DNA from 2 places in the Nonomuraea bangladeshensis genome. Region 1 is predicted to be linked to the other one. Evidence: riboswitches for the same ligand, from Rfam matches in the RefSeq annotation. Region 1 holds a riboswitch; the other holds the start of a gene.
What was found. Region 1 has a riboswitch for thiamine pyrophosphate ahead of ABD292_RS34300 (FAD-dependent oxidoreductase). Riboswitches for the same ligand answer to the same signal wherever they lie in the genome.
Positions count from the first base shown of each region.

Region 2: another riboswitch for thiamine pyrophosphate. It lies ahead of ABD292_RS32065 (purine-cytosine permease family protein); the one in region 1 lies ahead of ABD292_RS34300 (FAD-dependent oxidoreductase).

Region 1 is NZ_BAAAMV010000010.1:356,832-364,377, forward strand. It holds gene ABD292_RS34285 (Stk1 family PASTA domain-containing Ser/Thr kinase) at 1-76, opposite strand, end outside; gene ABD292_RS34290 (thiazole synthase) at 201-956, opposite strand; gene thiS (sulfur carrier protein ThiS) at 949-1,149, opposite strand; gene ABD292_RS34300 (FAD-dependent oxidoreductase) at 1,146-2,381, opposite strand; TPP riboswitch at 2,369-2,485, opposite strand; gene ABD292_RS34305 (NAD(P)/FAD-dependent oxidoreductase) at 2,567-3,730, shown strand; gene ABD292_RS34310 (Rv2175c family DNA-binding protein) at 3,761-4,138, shown strand; gene thiE (thiamine phosphate synthase) at 4,116-4,757, shown strand; gene ABD292_RS34320 (polyprenyl synthetase family protein) at 4,874-5,941, opposite strand; gene metF (methylenetetrahydrofolate reductase [NAD(P)H]) at 6,048-6,968, shown strand; gene ABD292_RS34330 (GNAT family N-acetyltransferase) at 7,140-7,546, opposite strand, start outside.
Region 2 is NZ_BAAAMV010000009.1:568,384-575,929, reverse strand. It holds gene ABD292_RS32085 (LCP family protein) at 227-1,537, shown strand; gene ABD292_RS32080 (GOLPH3/VPS74 family protein) at 1,557-2,210, opposite strand; gene ABD292_RS32075 (Fpg/Nei family DNA glycosylase) at 2,281-3,159, shown strand; gene ABD292_RS32070 (rhodanese-like domain-containing protein) at 3,186-3,509, shown strand; TPP riboswitch at 3,574-3,689, shown strand; gene ABD292_RS32065 (purine-cytosine permease family protein) at 3,680-5,023, shown strand; gene ABD292_RS32060 (methylated-DNA--[protein]-cysteine S-methyltransferase) at 4,989-5,558, opposite strand; gene ABD292_RS32055 (ATP-binding protein) at 5,645-7,513, shown strand.

The sequences.
Region 1 (7,546 bases):
GGGCGATCCGGCTCTCGATGCGATAGCGTCCATCGAGGAGCCGCCCGACCAGAGGGTCCGCAGTCGTCGTATCCACCCCGCTGAGTTTACGGGCGTTTTGGCACCGGCAGGGCCCGGCCGCCCGAAACCGATGCCGAGCCGTGCCCCCTGCGACGCGCCGGAGCCCCGCGAGCCCCGGCGCGTCCCTCCTGTCTCCCGCGTCAGGGCGTCATGGGGGAGGACGCCTCGGCGTAGCGGCGGCGCGGGATGCGCCCCGCCTGCCGCGCCAGCCGCCCGGCCGTCACCGCCGCCTTCATGGCCGCCGCCATCAGGTCGGGGCGCTGGGCCCGGGTGACCGCCGTCGCCAGCAGCACCGCGTCGCAGCCGAGCTCCATCGCCAGCGCGGCGTCGCTGGCCGTGCCGATCCCCGCGTCGAGGATCACCGGCACCGACGCGGCCTCCACGATCAGCTCGATGTTGTGCGGGTTGCGGATGCCGAGGCCCGACCCGATCGGCGCGCCCAGGGGCATCACCGCCGCGCAGCCCGCCTGCTCCAGCCGCCGGGCCAGCGCCGGGTCGTCGCCGATGTACGGGAGCACCACGAACCCGTCGGCCACCAGTCGCTCGGCGGCGTCGAAGGTCTCGATGGGGTCGGGCAGCAGCGTCCGCTCGTCGGCGATGACCTCCAGCTTGACCCAGTTCGTGCCGAGCGCCTCCCTGGCCAGCCGGGCCGTCAGCACGGCGTCGCCCGCCGTGAAGCAGCCGGCCGTGTTGGGCAGCACCTTGATGTCGCGCTCGCGCAGCACGTCGAGCACCGAGCCGCGGGCGCGCGGGTCGAGCCGCCGCATGGCGACCGTGGTCAGCTCGGTGCCGGAGGCCGCCAGCGCCTGGTCCAGCACCTCCAGCGAGGGGGCGCCGCCGGTGCCCATGATGAGCCGGGAGGAGAACTTCTCCCCGGCGATGATCAGATCATCCACCCTGCACCGCCGTCAGCACCTCCACGCGGTCGCGCTCGCGCAGCGCCGTGGTCTCCCAGGCGCCGCGCGTGACCACCTCGTCGTTGACCGCCACGGCGACCCCGGTGGTCGCCGCGGTCAGGGCCCGTACGGCCTGCGCCACGGTCGTCCCGTCGGCGACCTCGTGCGTGGCCCCGTTGATCTGCACCATCATGCGATCTCTCCAAATCTCGCCGGCGAGCACAACGCCGCCAGCCCGCCCTCCTCGCCGCCCGCCTCCCCGGCCACCAGGGCCGCCGTCAGAGGCGCGAGCAGCACGCCGCCCCGGTGGTGTCCGGTGGCGAGCACCAGCCCGTCGCCGGCCGGCCCGACGATCGGCACGTTGTCCGGCGTGCCGGGGCGCAGGCCCGCCACCACGTCGGCCAGCTCCAGCTCGGTCACGCCGGGCACCAGCTCCCTGGCGTCGCGCAGCAGCTCGTACAGGCCGCCGGCGGTCACCCGGGTGTCGAAGCCCAGCTCCTCCTGGGTCGCGCCGACCACCAGCTCGCCGTCGCCCCGGGGGACGAGGTAGACGGGGGAGCCGTGCACGGAGCCGCGTACGCACCGGGTCAGCAGCGGCTGCGGCGAGCGCAGGCGCAGGATCTGCCCCTTGACCGGCCGCACCGGCACCCCGGCCAGCGCCGCGCTCCAGGCCCCGGCCGCCAGCACCACCGTCGTGGCGGGCAACTCGGCACCCCCCTCCAGCCGCACACCCGTCACCCGCCCCTCCGGCGCGTCCCCGTGCCGCGGCCCGGCCCCCCGCCCCTCCGGCGCGTCCCCGTGCCGCGGCCCGGCCCCCCGGCCCTCCGTCGCGTCCTCGCGCCGCCCGGCGACCCGGGCCGCCGGCCCGTCCTCGCGCAGCAGCGCGGTGACGCGGGCGCGGACGAGCGGCACCTCCCGCCGTTCCAGCGCGGCCAGCAGCGCCGCCGTCACCCGGCGCGGGTCCACCCAGGCGTCGCCGGCGGCCAGCAGGCCGCCGCGCACCGACGGCGCCAGCATCGGCTCCAGGCGGCGGCACTCGCGCCCGGTCAGCCGCTCCACCGGGAGCCCCAGCTTTTCCGTGAACGCGGCCAGCTCGTCCAGCGCCGCGAGGTCGTCGGCCCCGAACGCCACGTCGAGCGTGCCCTCCGCGCGCAGGTCCACCCCGCGCGCCCCCTCGGGCAGCCCCGCGTCGGCGGCCAGCTCAGCGGCGAAGGCCGGCCAGCGACGCAGCGACGCCAGGCCCAGCCGCAACAGCGGCTCCTCGGTGTAGGTCACCTCGCTGACCGGCGCCAGCATGCCCGCCGCCGCGTGCGAGGCCCCGCCCGCGGGATCGGGATCGACCACGGTGACCGGCCGCCCCGCCCGCGCCAGCCGCCACGCGACCGACAGCCCGACGACTCCGCCGCCGACGATGACCTCCACCATGCGCTCCCTTCGCCGGCATGATCCGGATCAGGTGTCTTGCGGTCGAAGGCCCTGTGCAGCCTTCCTCTCAGCCCGGTCACGGCCGGACTCCCGCGCGTCTTACGCCCCCAGCCTACGACCTCGCCGGCGGCGCCAGGCACGCCCCCCTTCGCCGCCGGGCCCCGTACCCGTCTATGGTCTTGGTCGTGGACCATGTCGTGGTGGTGGGAGCGGGCCTGGCCGGCGTACGCACGGTCGAGGCGCTGCGCGGGCGCGGATTCGGCGGCAGGATCACCCTCGTCGGGCGGGAACGCCATCGCCCCTACGACCGGCCGCCCCTGACCAAGAGCGTGCTGCTCGGCGAGTCCGACACCACGTTCGTCGACACCGACCTCGCCGCGCTGCGCGTCGCCTTCCGTCCCGGCGTGTCCGCCACCGCGCTGCGGCCGGGCGCCGTCGAGACCACCGAAGGCGAGCTGCGCTACGACGGCCTGGTCATCGCCACCGGCGCCGACCCGGTCCGGCTGCCCGGCGACGGCCCGCAGCACGTCCTGCGCACCCTCGACGACGCGCACGAGCTGCGCGCCGCGCTCGTGCCCGGCGCCCGCGTCGTGGTCGCCGGGGCGGGCTGGGTGGGGGCCGAGGTGGCCACCGCCGCCCGCCGGGCCGGCTGCGCGGTCACCGTGGTCGAGGCCGGTCCCGCGCCGCTCGCCACCGCCGTCGGCCCGGAGATCGGCGCCCGCACCGAACGCTGGTACGACGGCATCGACCTGCGGCTCGGCGCCATGGTCCACTCCGTCGAGGAGGGCGGCGTCGAGCTGGTCGGCGGCGAGTTCCTCGACGCGCACGTGGTCGTCGCCGGCATCGGCGTGCGCCCGGCCGTCCAGTGGCTGGCCGACGCCGACCTCGACCTGCACAACGGCGTCGTCGTGGACGAGCACCTGCGGGCCTCGCTGCCCGGCACGGTAGCGGTGGGCGACTGCGCCGCCTGGTGGTCGCGCCGCTTCCAGGACAGGCTGCGGGTCGAGCACTGGGACACCGCGCTCAACGCCCCCGAGGTCGCCGCCGCGAGCCTGCTCGGCGAGGACGCCGTCTACGACCCGGTGCCGTACTTCTGGTCGGAGCAGTTCGGGCACATGGTCCAGTACGCCGGCCATCACCCCGCGGGCGAGCGCCTGCTCTACCGCGGCGGCCCCGAGGGCAAGTGGTCGGCCGTCTGGCTGAGGGGCGACGACACCCTCGCCGCGGTGTTCGCCGTCGACCGGCCGCGCGACCTCGTCCAGGGCCGCCGCATCATCGGCGCGGGCTCCCGGCTGGACGCGGAACGCCTGGTAGATCCAGACGTCCCCCTACGGGATTGTGTTGTTTGAGCAAGCACGGCATGTGGTAGTTGTGGTTCCGTGACGCTTTCTGTTGCACAGATCGACCGGGAGACCGACCAGCTCGTCAGCGAGTGGCTCACGCTCCCCGAAGTGGCCCAGCGCCTGGAACTCCCGATCGGGCGGGCCAAGCAACTCCTCAAGGATCACAAGCTCCTCGGCGTACGCCGGGAGGGCAGCGGGTCCCCGCAGGTGCCCGCGGTGTTCCTCGACGGGAAGGACGTGATGAAGGGCCTGCCCGGCACCCTGACCGTGCTGCAGGACGCCGGCTACGACGACGCCGAGTCCCTGCGCTGGCTCTTCACCCCCGACGACTCGCTGCCAGGCTCGCCCATCGAGGCGATCAAGGCCGGCCGTCACACAGAGGTCAAGCGGCGTGCCCAGGCCCTCGCTTTCTAACGCCCGCCTCTATCTCTGCACCGACGGCCGCCGCGACCGCGGCGACCTCGCGCAGTTCCTCGACACGGTGCTGGCAGGCGGCGTGGACATCGTCCAGCTGCGGGAGAAGGGCCTGGAGGCCCGCGAAGAGCTCGCCCTCCTCGAGGTCTTCCGCGACGCCTGCGACCGGCACGGCAAGCTGCTGGCGGTCAACGACCGGGCCGACATCGCCCACGCCGCCCGTCCCGACGTGCTCCACCTGGGGCAGGACGACCTTCCCACGACGGTCGCGCGAGAGATACTCGGCGACGACATCGTCATCGGACGGTCCACCCACTCCGCCGCCGAGGCCTCCGCCGCGGCCGTGGAGGAGGGCGTCGACTACTTCTGCTGCGGGCCGATCTGGCCCACGCCGACCAAGCCCGGCCGCCCGGCCCCCGGCCCGTCGCTGCTGCGGCACGCGGCGTCGCTGGGCGAGGCGCGGCCGTGGTTCGGCATCGGCGGCATCGACCTCGGCAACCTCGACGAGGTCCTGTCGTACGGCGTGCGCCGGGTCGTCGTCGTGCGCGCCATCACCGAGGCCGACGATCCCGGCGCGGCGGCGGCGGAGTTCGCCAAGCGCCTGGCCGCGGCGGCCTGACCCACCCACCCGACCCTCGCGCCGCCCCGCCCTCCGGCGGGGCGGCGCTCGCATGTCCGGCCCGGCTGCTCAGGTGGCGGCGGTCGCCGGCTCCTTCGGCTGTCCGGCGCGGCCGGTCAGGTGGTGCGGGACGTGGCGGCGATCGCCAGCTCCTTCAGCGCCGTGCGCGCCTCCTCGGTCACCGGGGCCCGGTCGAGCGCGGCCAGCGCCTCGCCGAGGTAGTCGCCGATGAGGCCCTCGCACGCGCTCAGCGCGCCGGTGCCCTCGATGACGCCGCGCAGCGTGGCGACGCCGTCCTCGTCGAGGCCGGGGTCGCCGAGCAGGCGGCGCACGGTCGCGGCCTCGACGGGAGAGGCGGCGGAGAGCGTGCGCGCCACGAGCATGGTGCGCTTGCCCTCGCGCAGGTCGTCGCCCGCGGGCTTGCCGGTCTGCGCCGGGTCGCCGAAGACGCCGAGGATGTCGTCGCGGAGCTGGAAGGCGATGCCGACCCGCCGCCCGTAGCCGGTGCACAGCTCGTCCATCCAGGGCGCGAGCTCGCGGGCGGCCAGCGCGAGGCCGAGGCGCAGCGGCTGCTCGACGGAGTACTTGCCGCTCTTGTAGAGCGCCACCCGCAGCGCCGAGTCGAAGGTGTTCTCGCCGTGGGCCTGCTCCAGCAGGTCGAGGTACTGGCCGCACATCAGCTCGGTGCGCATGTGGTCGTGCACGGGCTGGGCCGCCTCCAGCGACTCGCGGGGCAGCCCGCTGGTGCGCCACATCTCGCCCGACCAGATCAGCAGCAGGTTGCCCAGCAGGATCGCGGCGCCCTCGCCGAACTGCGCGGCCGAGCCGTGCCAGCTCTCCTTCTCGTGCAGCGCCTCGAAACGGCGGTGCGCCGCCGGCATGCCCCTGCGCAGGTCGCTCTTGTCCATCACGTCGTCGTGCACGAGCGCGCTGGCCTGCAGCAGTTCAAGGGAGGCGGCGGCGTTGAAGATGCCGGGGCCGTCCGCGCCGCCCGCGCCGCGCCACCCCCAGTAGCAGAACGCGGGCCGCAGCCGCTTGCCGCCGGCCAGCAGGTCCTCGGCGGCCGTGCGGAGCGGCTGGAAGTCGGGGTCGCCGGAGGCGGGCAGCTGGCGTTCGACGAAGGCGCCCAGGGCACGCTCAACCCGCGTGCGCAGGACGTCCATGCTCGCGGCGTCACTGGTCATGACTCCGAGACTAGTGGCCGGTTCGAGCGGTTCCGATCGGGGCGCGCGCGAGCGGCGCCGATCCGCGGCCACGGCGGGCCGCGCCGCTGCCTGTAACCTGTGGGGCATGGCGCTTGGTCGACCCTCCGTCCTGCCGGGACGTGTCCCCACCGTCCGCGACATGCTCGCCTCCGGCAAACGCACGTTCTCGTTCGAGTTCTTCCCGCCGAAGACCGACGAGGGCGAGCGGCAGCTGTGGAAGGCGATCAGGGAGCTGGAGTCCCTGCGGCCGACGTTCGTGTCGGTGACCTACGGCGCCGGCGGCTCCACCCGTGACCGCACCGTCGACATCGTCGAGCGCATCGCGCACGACACCACGCTGACCCCCGTGGCCCACTTCACCGCGGTCAACCACTCCGTACGCGAGCTGCGCCACCTGGTGGGGCGCTTCGCCGACGCCGGGGTGCGCAACATCCTGGCCGTGCGCGGCGACCCGCCCGGCGACCCCACGGGCGAGTGGGTGCGGCATCCCGAGGGCGTGCTCTACGCCGAGGAGCTCGTACGCCTGGTCCGCCAGGCGGGCGACTTCTGCGTGGGCGTGGCGGCGTTCCCGTACAAACATCCGCGCTCGGAGTCCATCGAGTCCGACACCGACTACTTCGTACGCAAGTGCCGGGCCGGGGCCGACTACGCCATCACCCAGATGTTCTTCCAGGCCGACGACTACCTGCGGCTGCGCGACAGGGTGGCGGCCCAGGGCTGCGACACGCCGATCATCCCGTGCATCATGCCGGTCACCCAGATGAGCACGATCGCGCGTTCCGAGCAGTTGTCGGGTGCGCCGTTCCCGGCGGACGTGGCGGCGCGCTTCGAGGCGGTCAAGGACGATCCCGCGGCGGTGCGGCGGCTCGGCATCGACCACGGCGCCGAGCTGTGCCAGCGGCTGCTGGACGAGGGCGCGCCTGGCATCCACTTCATCACCTTCAACCGCTCCAGCGCCTCCCGCGAGGTGTTCCAGCGCCTGGAGCCGGCCTCGCTGCCCGCCTGAGAGGCCCGCCTGAGAGGCCCGCGTAAAGGCCCGCCCATGAGCGGGTGCGGGCCGTCATCCGCCCGCAGGGGGACCGGGCGGATGACGGCAGGGTAACCGGATCGGTCGGTAAAGGGTCGGTCACTTTCCGTGATGACTCATGCCCGAGGTCATCACGCGGTAAACCACGATTCAGGGGAGAGGGAGCGGGCGGCCCGCGATGGCGTACTCCTCGTAGCCGCCGGGGAAGACGAACCCGGACAGCAGGTCGACGAAGCCGAGGCTCGCGTAGAGGTGGCGGGCGGCGGTCGGCTGGTCGTGGGTGGACAGCACGGCCGAGCGTTCGGGGCGGCCCGCGCAGATCGTCCTGATCATCGCGCGGCCGATGCCCTTGCCCTGGTAGTCGGGGTGCACGTGGATCTCGGCCAGCTCGAAGGCGTGGCCCAGCCAGGCGTGGGCGGCCTCCGGCCCGGTCCGCTCGGTGAGCGCCCGCAGCACGACGTCGTGCCACCACTGCCCGGGCGCGCCGCGGAAACCGTAGGCGAAGCCGACGACGTACGGCTTCTCCCGGTGACCCGGCGAAAGGGATGAATCGCGCA
Region 2 (7,546 bases), on a different contig from region 1:
CGATCATCCCTTCGATAGAGGTCGTCCCTTAACTAACGACGCAGGCGGCGTCTATGTTTCCGCCGCTGCTTCCGTCACACCCGTCACAAGGGTCATTCGAGGGCGTCCGCGCCGCTTACGATCTTTTGGTTCCCGGTACTTTTCCGTGGAGCAACCTTGGCGGCACTCCGCACAGTCGGGGGGATCGACGTACCGTCTATGACATACCGAAGGGGAAGAGGGCGAAGTGTCTGAGGACGACCGGACGCGAGCCATGCGCTCGCCGGGCGACGGGCGCCCGCTGCCGCCGAGGCCGGACGACGGCCTCCGCTCGGGCGGCGCTCCCGCCCACCAGACGCCGCCCTTGAGAGGGGCGAACGCGCCCACCCACAAGCTTCCCACCGTCCCGCAGGCGCCCGAGCCGTCGTCCCCGCGCGCCGCGAACGACGGCGCGCCGGCGCAGGGGCGCTCGCGCGTCTACGGCCGGGAACGTTCCGGCGGCGGCGGCGGCCCGGTCCGGCCGCTGCGCTCGTCGTCGGGCGGCGGCGGCGAACCGCCCGAGCAGGGCCGCGGCGGGACGCCACGGGGGCCGCGCAGGCGGCCGTCCGGCCGGCTCATCGTCAAGATCATCGCGGCGGCACTGGTGGCGCTGCTGGTGACGGGCATCGGCCTGCTCTTCTGGGTCAACTCGCGGCTGACCGGCATCGAGGGCGTGCTCGACCCCTACGAGGGCCGCCCGGACGACACCCCCGGCACCAACTGGCTGCTGGTCGGCTCCGACAGCCGCAAGGGCCTCTCGGCCGCCCAGCGCAAGAAGCTGGCGACCGGGCGGGCGGTCGGGCAGCGTACGGACTCGATGATGCTGCTGCACATCCCCGACAGCGGCGACAGGCCCACGCTGGTCAGCCTGCCGCGCGACTCCGCCGTCACGATCCCCGGCAGGGGCCGCGACAAGCTCAACTCCGCCTACGCCTTCGGCGGACCCAAGCTGCTCGTCCGCACCGTGGAGACGGTCACCGGGCTGCACATCGACAACTACATGGAGATCGGGTTCGCCGGGTTCGTGGACATCGTGGACGCGGTCGGCGGGGTCGAGATCAACGTACGGGCCGCGGTCGACGACCCCAAGGCCGGGCTCAAGCTGAAGAAGGGCACCCAGGTGCTCAACGGCTCCCAGGCACTCGGCTACGTACGCACCAGGAAGGGCGGCGCGCTGCCCGACTTCGAGCGGACCAAGCGGCAGCGGCAGTTCCTCGGCGCGGTCGTGAAGAAGGCGGCGAGCCCCGGCGTGCTGATCAACCCGTTCACCTCGATCCCGCTGGCCATGAGCGCCACCGACGCCGTCGAGGTCGACACCGACACGGGCGTGTTCGACATGCTGTCGCTCGGGCTGTCCATGGGCGACAGCCCGGTGACGACGGTGGTGCCCTTCGGCGGGGAGGAGGCCGTGGCGAGCGGCGGCACGGCGATCAAGTGGGACCGCACCAAGGCGGTCGCCCTGTTCGACGCGCTCAAGGAGGACAAGCCGGTGCCGAAGGAAGTGATCGACGCCAACTGAGGCTCCGCGCCCCGGCCGGTCAGCCGCCGCCGGCGGTGGCCGCGACCGTGGTGGCGGTGATCGCGGCGATGGTGGCGGCGTTGATGGCCGCGATCGTCCTGGCCACCGCGTCGCCCGCCCAGGCGCCCTCGGCGAGCTCCTTCACCCGTTCCTTGCTCGCCCCGGGGAACGCCTTGCGGTCGAGCTTGGCCGCGTGCATGATCGCGATCAGGACGGCGGTGCGGGGGTCGGGCTCCGCGCCGCCGAGCACGCTCGCCACCCGCTCCCTGACGTCGGCCTCCACGCTGGGATCGGCCTCCGGCCAGCGCGTGACGGGGAAGATCCCGAGCACCTTGCCCCGCTGCTCGGTCAGCACGCCGGACTGGGCGAGCCTGGTCAGCAGGCGCGCCCGCAGCTTGTGCGACTGCAGGCGCTGCACCCACCAGGCGGGCTTGCGCTCCTTGCGTTCGCCGCCCAGGCGGCTCAGCGCGGCGTCCAGCTCGTCGTCCCCGGTAGGCGCGGAGTCGATGAGCACGAGCCTGTCGTCCGTCAGCTCGACGCGGCCCTCGACGGCGAGCTCGGCGAGGAGCGCGCCGGCCAGCGCGGGGTCGAGCTGCACGGTGCTGATGAGCTGCTTGCCCTCGTCCTCGCTGTACGCGAGCAGGAGGAGTTCTTCGGCGATCGTCACCTTCATGCCCCGACACTAATCGCCCGGAGCTTTCCACAGGCTGTGGATGGTCCGGTGCGCACCGTACTCTGGGGGCATGCCGGAACTTCCCGAAGTGGAGTCTCTGGCCCACTTCCTGCGCGAACGGGCGGTGGGCCGGTCCATCATGGCCATCGACGTGGTCGGCATCCAGGCGCTCAAGACGTTCGATCCGCCGGTCACGGCGCTCGGCGGGCTCACCGTCACCGGGGTGGCGAGGCACGGCAAGTTCCTCGACCTCGACTGTGACGGGCTGCACCTGGTCTTCCACCTGGCGCGGGCCGGATGGCTGCGCTGGCGCGACGACATGTCGGGGGCCAAGCCGGTGCGGCCGGGCAAGGGCCCGCTCGCGGCGCGGGTGCGCTTCGCGCCCGACGACGACGGGCAGGCGCCGGGGTTCGAGCTGACGGAGGCGGGGACGCAGAAGCGGCTAGCCATCTATGTCACGAAAAATCCGGACGAGGTGCCCGGCGTGGCCGCCCTCGGCCCCGACCCCCTCGACCCGGCCTTCACCGTGGACGCGCTGAAGCGCATCGTGGGCGGCAACCGCACGCAGATCAAGGGCCTGCTCCGCGACCAGAAGGTCATCGCGGGCATCGGCAACGCCTACTCCGACGAGGTGCTGCACGCGGCGCGGATGTCCCCGTTCAAGATCGCCGGGACGCTGACCGACGCGCAGGTCGCCGACCTGCACGAGGCCATCGTCACGACGCTCGCCGACGCCGTCGAGCGGGCGCACGGCCTGGCCGCCAAGGACCTCAAGGCGGAGAAGAAGTCGGGCCTGCGCGTGCACAACCGGGCGGGGCAGCCCTGCGACGTGTGCGGCGACACGATCCGCGAGGTGTCGTTCGCCGACTCCTCGCTGCAGTACTGCCCGACCTGCCAGACGGGCGGCAAGCCCCTGGCCGACCGGCGGATGTCCAAGCTGCTCAAATAGCTCCGCGCGGGCGGGACAATGGAAGCATGACCGTTCCTGAGACCGAGGCCAGCGCCGTCCCCGCGGACGCCTACCTGCTCGACGTGCGTGAGCAGGACGAATGGCTCGCGGGCCACGCGCCGGAGGCCGTGCACATCCCCATGACCCAGATCCAGGGCCGGGTCGAGGAGATCCCGGCCGACCGCACCGTCTACGTCGTCTGCCGGGTCGGCGGCCGGTCGCTGCAGGTCGCGGCCTGGCTCAACCAGCTCGGGCGCGACGCCGTCAACGTCGGCGGCGGCATGCAGTCGTGGGAGGCCGCGCGCCGGCCCATGGTGAGCGAGACCGGTCAGGACCCGTTCGTGGCCTGATCGGCCGAGGAAGAGCCTCATATGGCGCTTCTGGCGCCATTGAGGCATCATGAGGGCGAAAACTACAGATCGTCGCGGGAGCTCGGGGTTCGCCGGGCTGAGAGGGCAGCTGACCAGCCGCTGCCGACCGCCTGAACCTGTCCGGGTAATGCCGGCGTAGGGAGTGTGCGATGGCGCATGTCGCCGACGAAGTCCCCCTGACCCTCGACGGCGCTCCGCCGAAGACGCTCGGCGTCCTCGACCAGGGCGCCCTCTGGGCCAACCTCGGCGTCAGCCTCCTCGGCTTCTCCGGGGCGCTGTTCCTGCTCGACCCCCTCGGCAACGCCCCGCTCAGCCTGGCGGGCGCGCTCGTCGCGGCCCTGGTCGGCAGCCTCATCGGCACCGCCATGGTCGGTCTGTCGGCCGTCCCCGGCACGCGGACGGGGCAGCCCGCCATGGTGCTGCTGCGCGGGCTGTTCGGGGCGAAGATCTCCTACGTCCCCACGGTGCTCAACATCGTCCAGATGCTCGGCTGGGGGGCGTTCGAGCTGTGGGTGATCGCCAAGGCCGCCACCGCGATCTTCGGCGGGGTGCCCTACCAGGTGTGGGTGATCGTCGCCGGGGTGCTCACCACCGCGCTGACGATCTGGCCGCTCGGCTCGATCAGGCTGCTGCGCCGCTACGTCACGGTCGGCGTGATCATCTCGATGCTCTGGTTCGCCTGGTTCTTCCTGAACGAGGCCCCCACGTACACCGGCGGCTCGTGGACCGCGTTCCCGGCCGCCGTCGACTACGTGATCGCCCTGTCGGTCTCCTGGGTGCCGATGGCCGCCGACTTCGCCCGGCACTCCCGCTCCAGCCGCGCCGCGTTCACCGGCGTCGTCGGCGGCTACACGCTGGCCCAGGTCGCCTGCCTGGGGCTCGGCGTGTACGCGGTCGCCATCGCCGGCTCCGCCGCCGTCATCGCCGACAGCACCGCGGTCTTCGCGCCGTTCGTGGCGGCCCCGCTCGGCGCGCTGTTCTTCGGCATCCTGGTGCTGCGCGAGACCGACCAGTCGTTCGCGAACGTCTACTCGACCACGATGTCCCTGCAGAACCTCATGCCGCGCGTGGACCGGCGGGTGTTCTCCGTCGCGATCGGCGTGCTGACCGTCGCGATCGCCCTGGTCGTGGACGTGACCTCCTACGGCGCGTTCCTCGGCGTGATCGGGGCGGTCTTCGTGCCGATGTTCGCCGTGCTGGCCGTGGACTACTTCGTCTTCGCCCGCGCCGGCCACTGGAACACCGCCGAGGACGCCCCCTCGCGCTGGAGCATGCTGGTGCCGTGGGCGCTCGGGTTCGTCGCCTACTGGCTGACCACCTCGACGCCCACCGTGGCCGCCTGGGACGGCATCTGGGCGGGCCTGCGCGACGCGATCGGCTTCACCCGCCAGCCGTGGATGAACGGCGCGCTCGGCGCGGCCCTGGTGGCGGCGCTGGTGACGCTGCTCGCCGGGTGGCTCACGGGCCGGTCGAGGCGCGCCGTTCGACGTTGAGCAGGTGCTGCTTGGCGGCGACGCCCCCCGCGTAGTCGCCGAGCGCGCCGTCCTCGCGCACCACCCGGTGACAGGGGACGATCACGCAGAGGGGGTTGGAGGCCAGCGCGTTGCCGATCGCCCGCAGCGCGCGCGGCCGGCCGATGCTCTCGCCGATGAGCTCCAGCGTCGTGGTGGTGCCGTAGGGGACCGCCATCGTCTTCTGCAGCACCGTGCGCGCGAACGGCGTGGCGAGCGCCAGGTCGACCGGCGTGGCGAAGGCCCGCAGCCGCCCCGAGAAGTAGGCGTCCAGCTCTCTGCGCAGCGGGTCGAGGCGGCGCGGGTCGGGGCCGATGAAGCGGCCCACGGTGCGGCTGATCAGCTCGAAGACGTCGTTCTCCGGCTCGAAGGAGCAGGCCACGGCGCCCTTGGCGGTCACCGCCAGCACGAGCCGGCCCACGGCGCCGTCGTAGGTGCCGAACGCGATGTCGGGTGCGTCTCCCCGGTAGGTGCTGGAGGTCACGCGCAGCAGGGCGTCCAGTTCGCCGCTCGTCATGCCCTCGCCCTCCCGGAATCGTCGTGACCGCAGCGTATCGGACGGATCGCCCGACGCACCCACCGCGCCACGTGCACTATGGAGGAGTGGGGGACGAATGGGCCGGTAGTGACGACGAGATCGCCCGCGCGGTGCTCGACAGCTCGCCCAACGCCGTCGTCGCGGTCGACAGGGACCAGACCGTGCTGGTCTGGAACGAGGCGGCCGAGCGGCTGTTCGGCTGGACGGCCGCGGAGATGCTGGGCCGCCGGGCGCCGATCGTCCCGGCGGAGCTGACCGCCGAGCACAACGCGGCGCTGGAGCGCGTACGGACCGGCGGCCAGGTGTCGGTGCGCACCAAACGGCTCGACAGCGCAGGCGACCTCCTCGACGTGCGGGTGGACATCAGCGCGCTGCGGCTCGGCAGCGCCGTCGCCGGCTACGTGTGCGTCCACCACCTGGCGCGGGCCGACCAGGTCGCGAAGACCCGGATGGCGCGCCGGGCCAGGCTGGTGCGCCGGCTGACCGACGTGGTCGGCGACATCAACTCCGACCTGGAGCTGTCGGCCGTGCTCGACCGCATCTCGGCCAGCCTGACCGAGCTGACCGGGGCCGACGCGGGCGGGTTCGTGCTCATCGAGGGGGAGCGGCTGCGGCTGGTGAGCACGTACGAGCTGCCTGACGGGCTCCGCGGCACCACCACCGACCTGCGGACGAGCCTCGTGGACCGGCTCTTACGCACGGGCAAGACCGTCCTGCTGGAGTCGAGCGGGCTCGACGACCTCGTGTGGGCGCGGCTGAAAGGCCTGCACACGATCGCGCTCGGCCTGGCCGCGGTCGGCGGCCGGCCCTACGGCGCGCTCTACGCGCTGTTCGCCAGGAGCACCCCCGGCCACCTGGAGCTGGAGCTGCTGGAGCTGCTGGCCGGGCACGCGGGCATCGCGGTCGGCAACGCCGTCGCCTACCAGGAGGCGGTACGGCAGCGGGCCCACGAGCGGGCCGTCTTCGACGCCAGCGCCGACGGCATCGCCGTGCTGGACGAGGCCGGGCGGGTGGTGCGCTGGAACCCGGCCGCCGCCGAGATCACCGCGATCCCCGAGGAGACCGTGCTCGGCGGGCCGCCGCCGTTCCCGCTGCCCGAGCCGGGCGAGAAGCTCACCTTCCAGCTGGAGACCGGGCGGTGGCTGGACGTCGTGGGCGCGCGGATCGAGGAGACCGGCGAGGTCGTGGTCGACTTCCGCGACGTGACCAGGGCCAAGGAGCTGGAGGAGGCGAAGGACCTGTTCCTCGCCACGACCAGCCACGAGCTGCGCACGCCGATCACGATCGTGCGGGGGTTCGCCTCGACCCTCGACGCCCGCTGGGACAAGCTCGGCGACCTGGAGCGGCGCGCGGCCGTGCACACCATCGCCGAGCGTGCCAGGTCGCTCGGCCAGCTCATGGACCACCTGCTGCTCGGCGCGCGGGCCGGGGCGGACGAGCTCAAGGTGCGCATCGAGGAGTTCGACCTGGCCGAGCGCATCCACGCGGCCACGCTGGGGCTGCCCGTGCTGTCGGACCGGCACCGGGTGGAGGTCGCGATCGGCGACGGGCTGCCGTGCGTGCTCGGCGACGCGCTCGCCACGGACATCGTGCTCGGGCAACTGCTGGAGAACGCGTTCAAGTACTCGCCCAAGGGCGGGCTGATCCGCGTGGAGGCGTGGCCGGAGGACGACGACGTGGTGGTCGTGGTGGACGACGAGGGCGTCGGTATCGCCGCTCCTGACCGGGAACGGGTCTTCGAGCGGTTCGTCCAGGTGGACAGCGGGGACCGGAGAAGGTTTGGTGGAGTAGGGCTCGGGCTCTACATCGTCCGCAGTCTGGCGAGGGCACAAGGAGGAGACGTGAGCGCACATCCGAGGCCCGGCGGGGGCACCAGGATGCGGCTGGTGCTGAAGGCCGCCGGCACTATCGGATCCGACACACCGATGCGGTAACGAGGTGGTCACGGTTGAGCTGATCTATCTTCC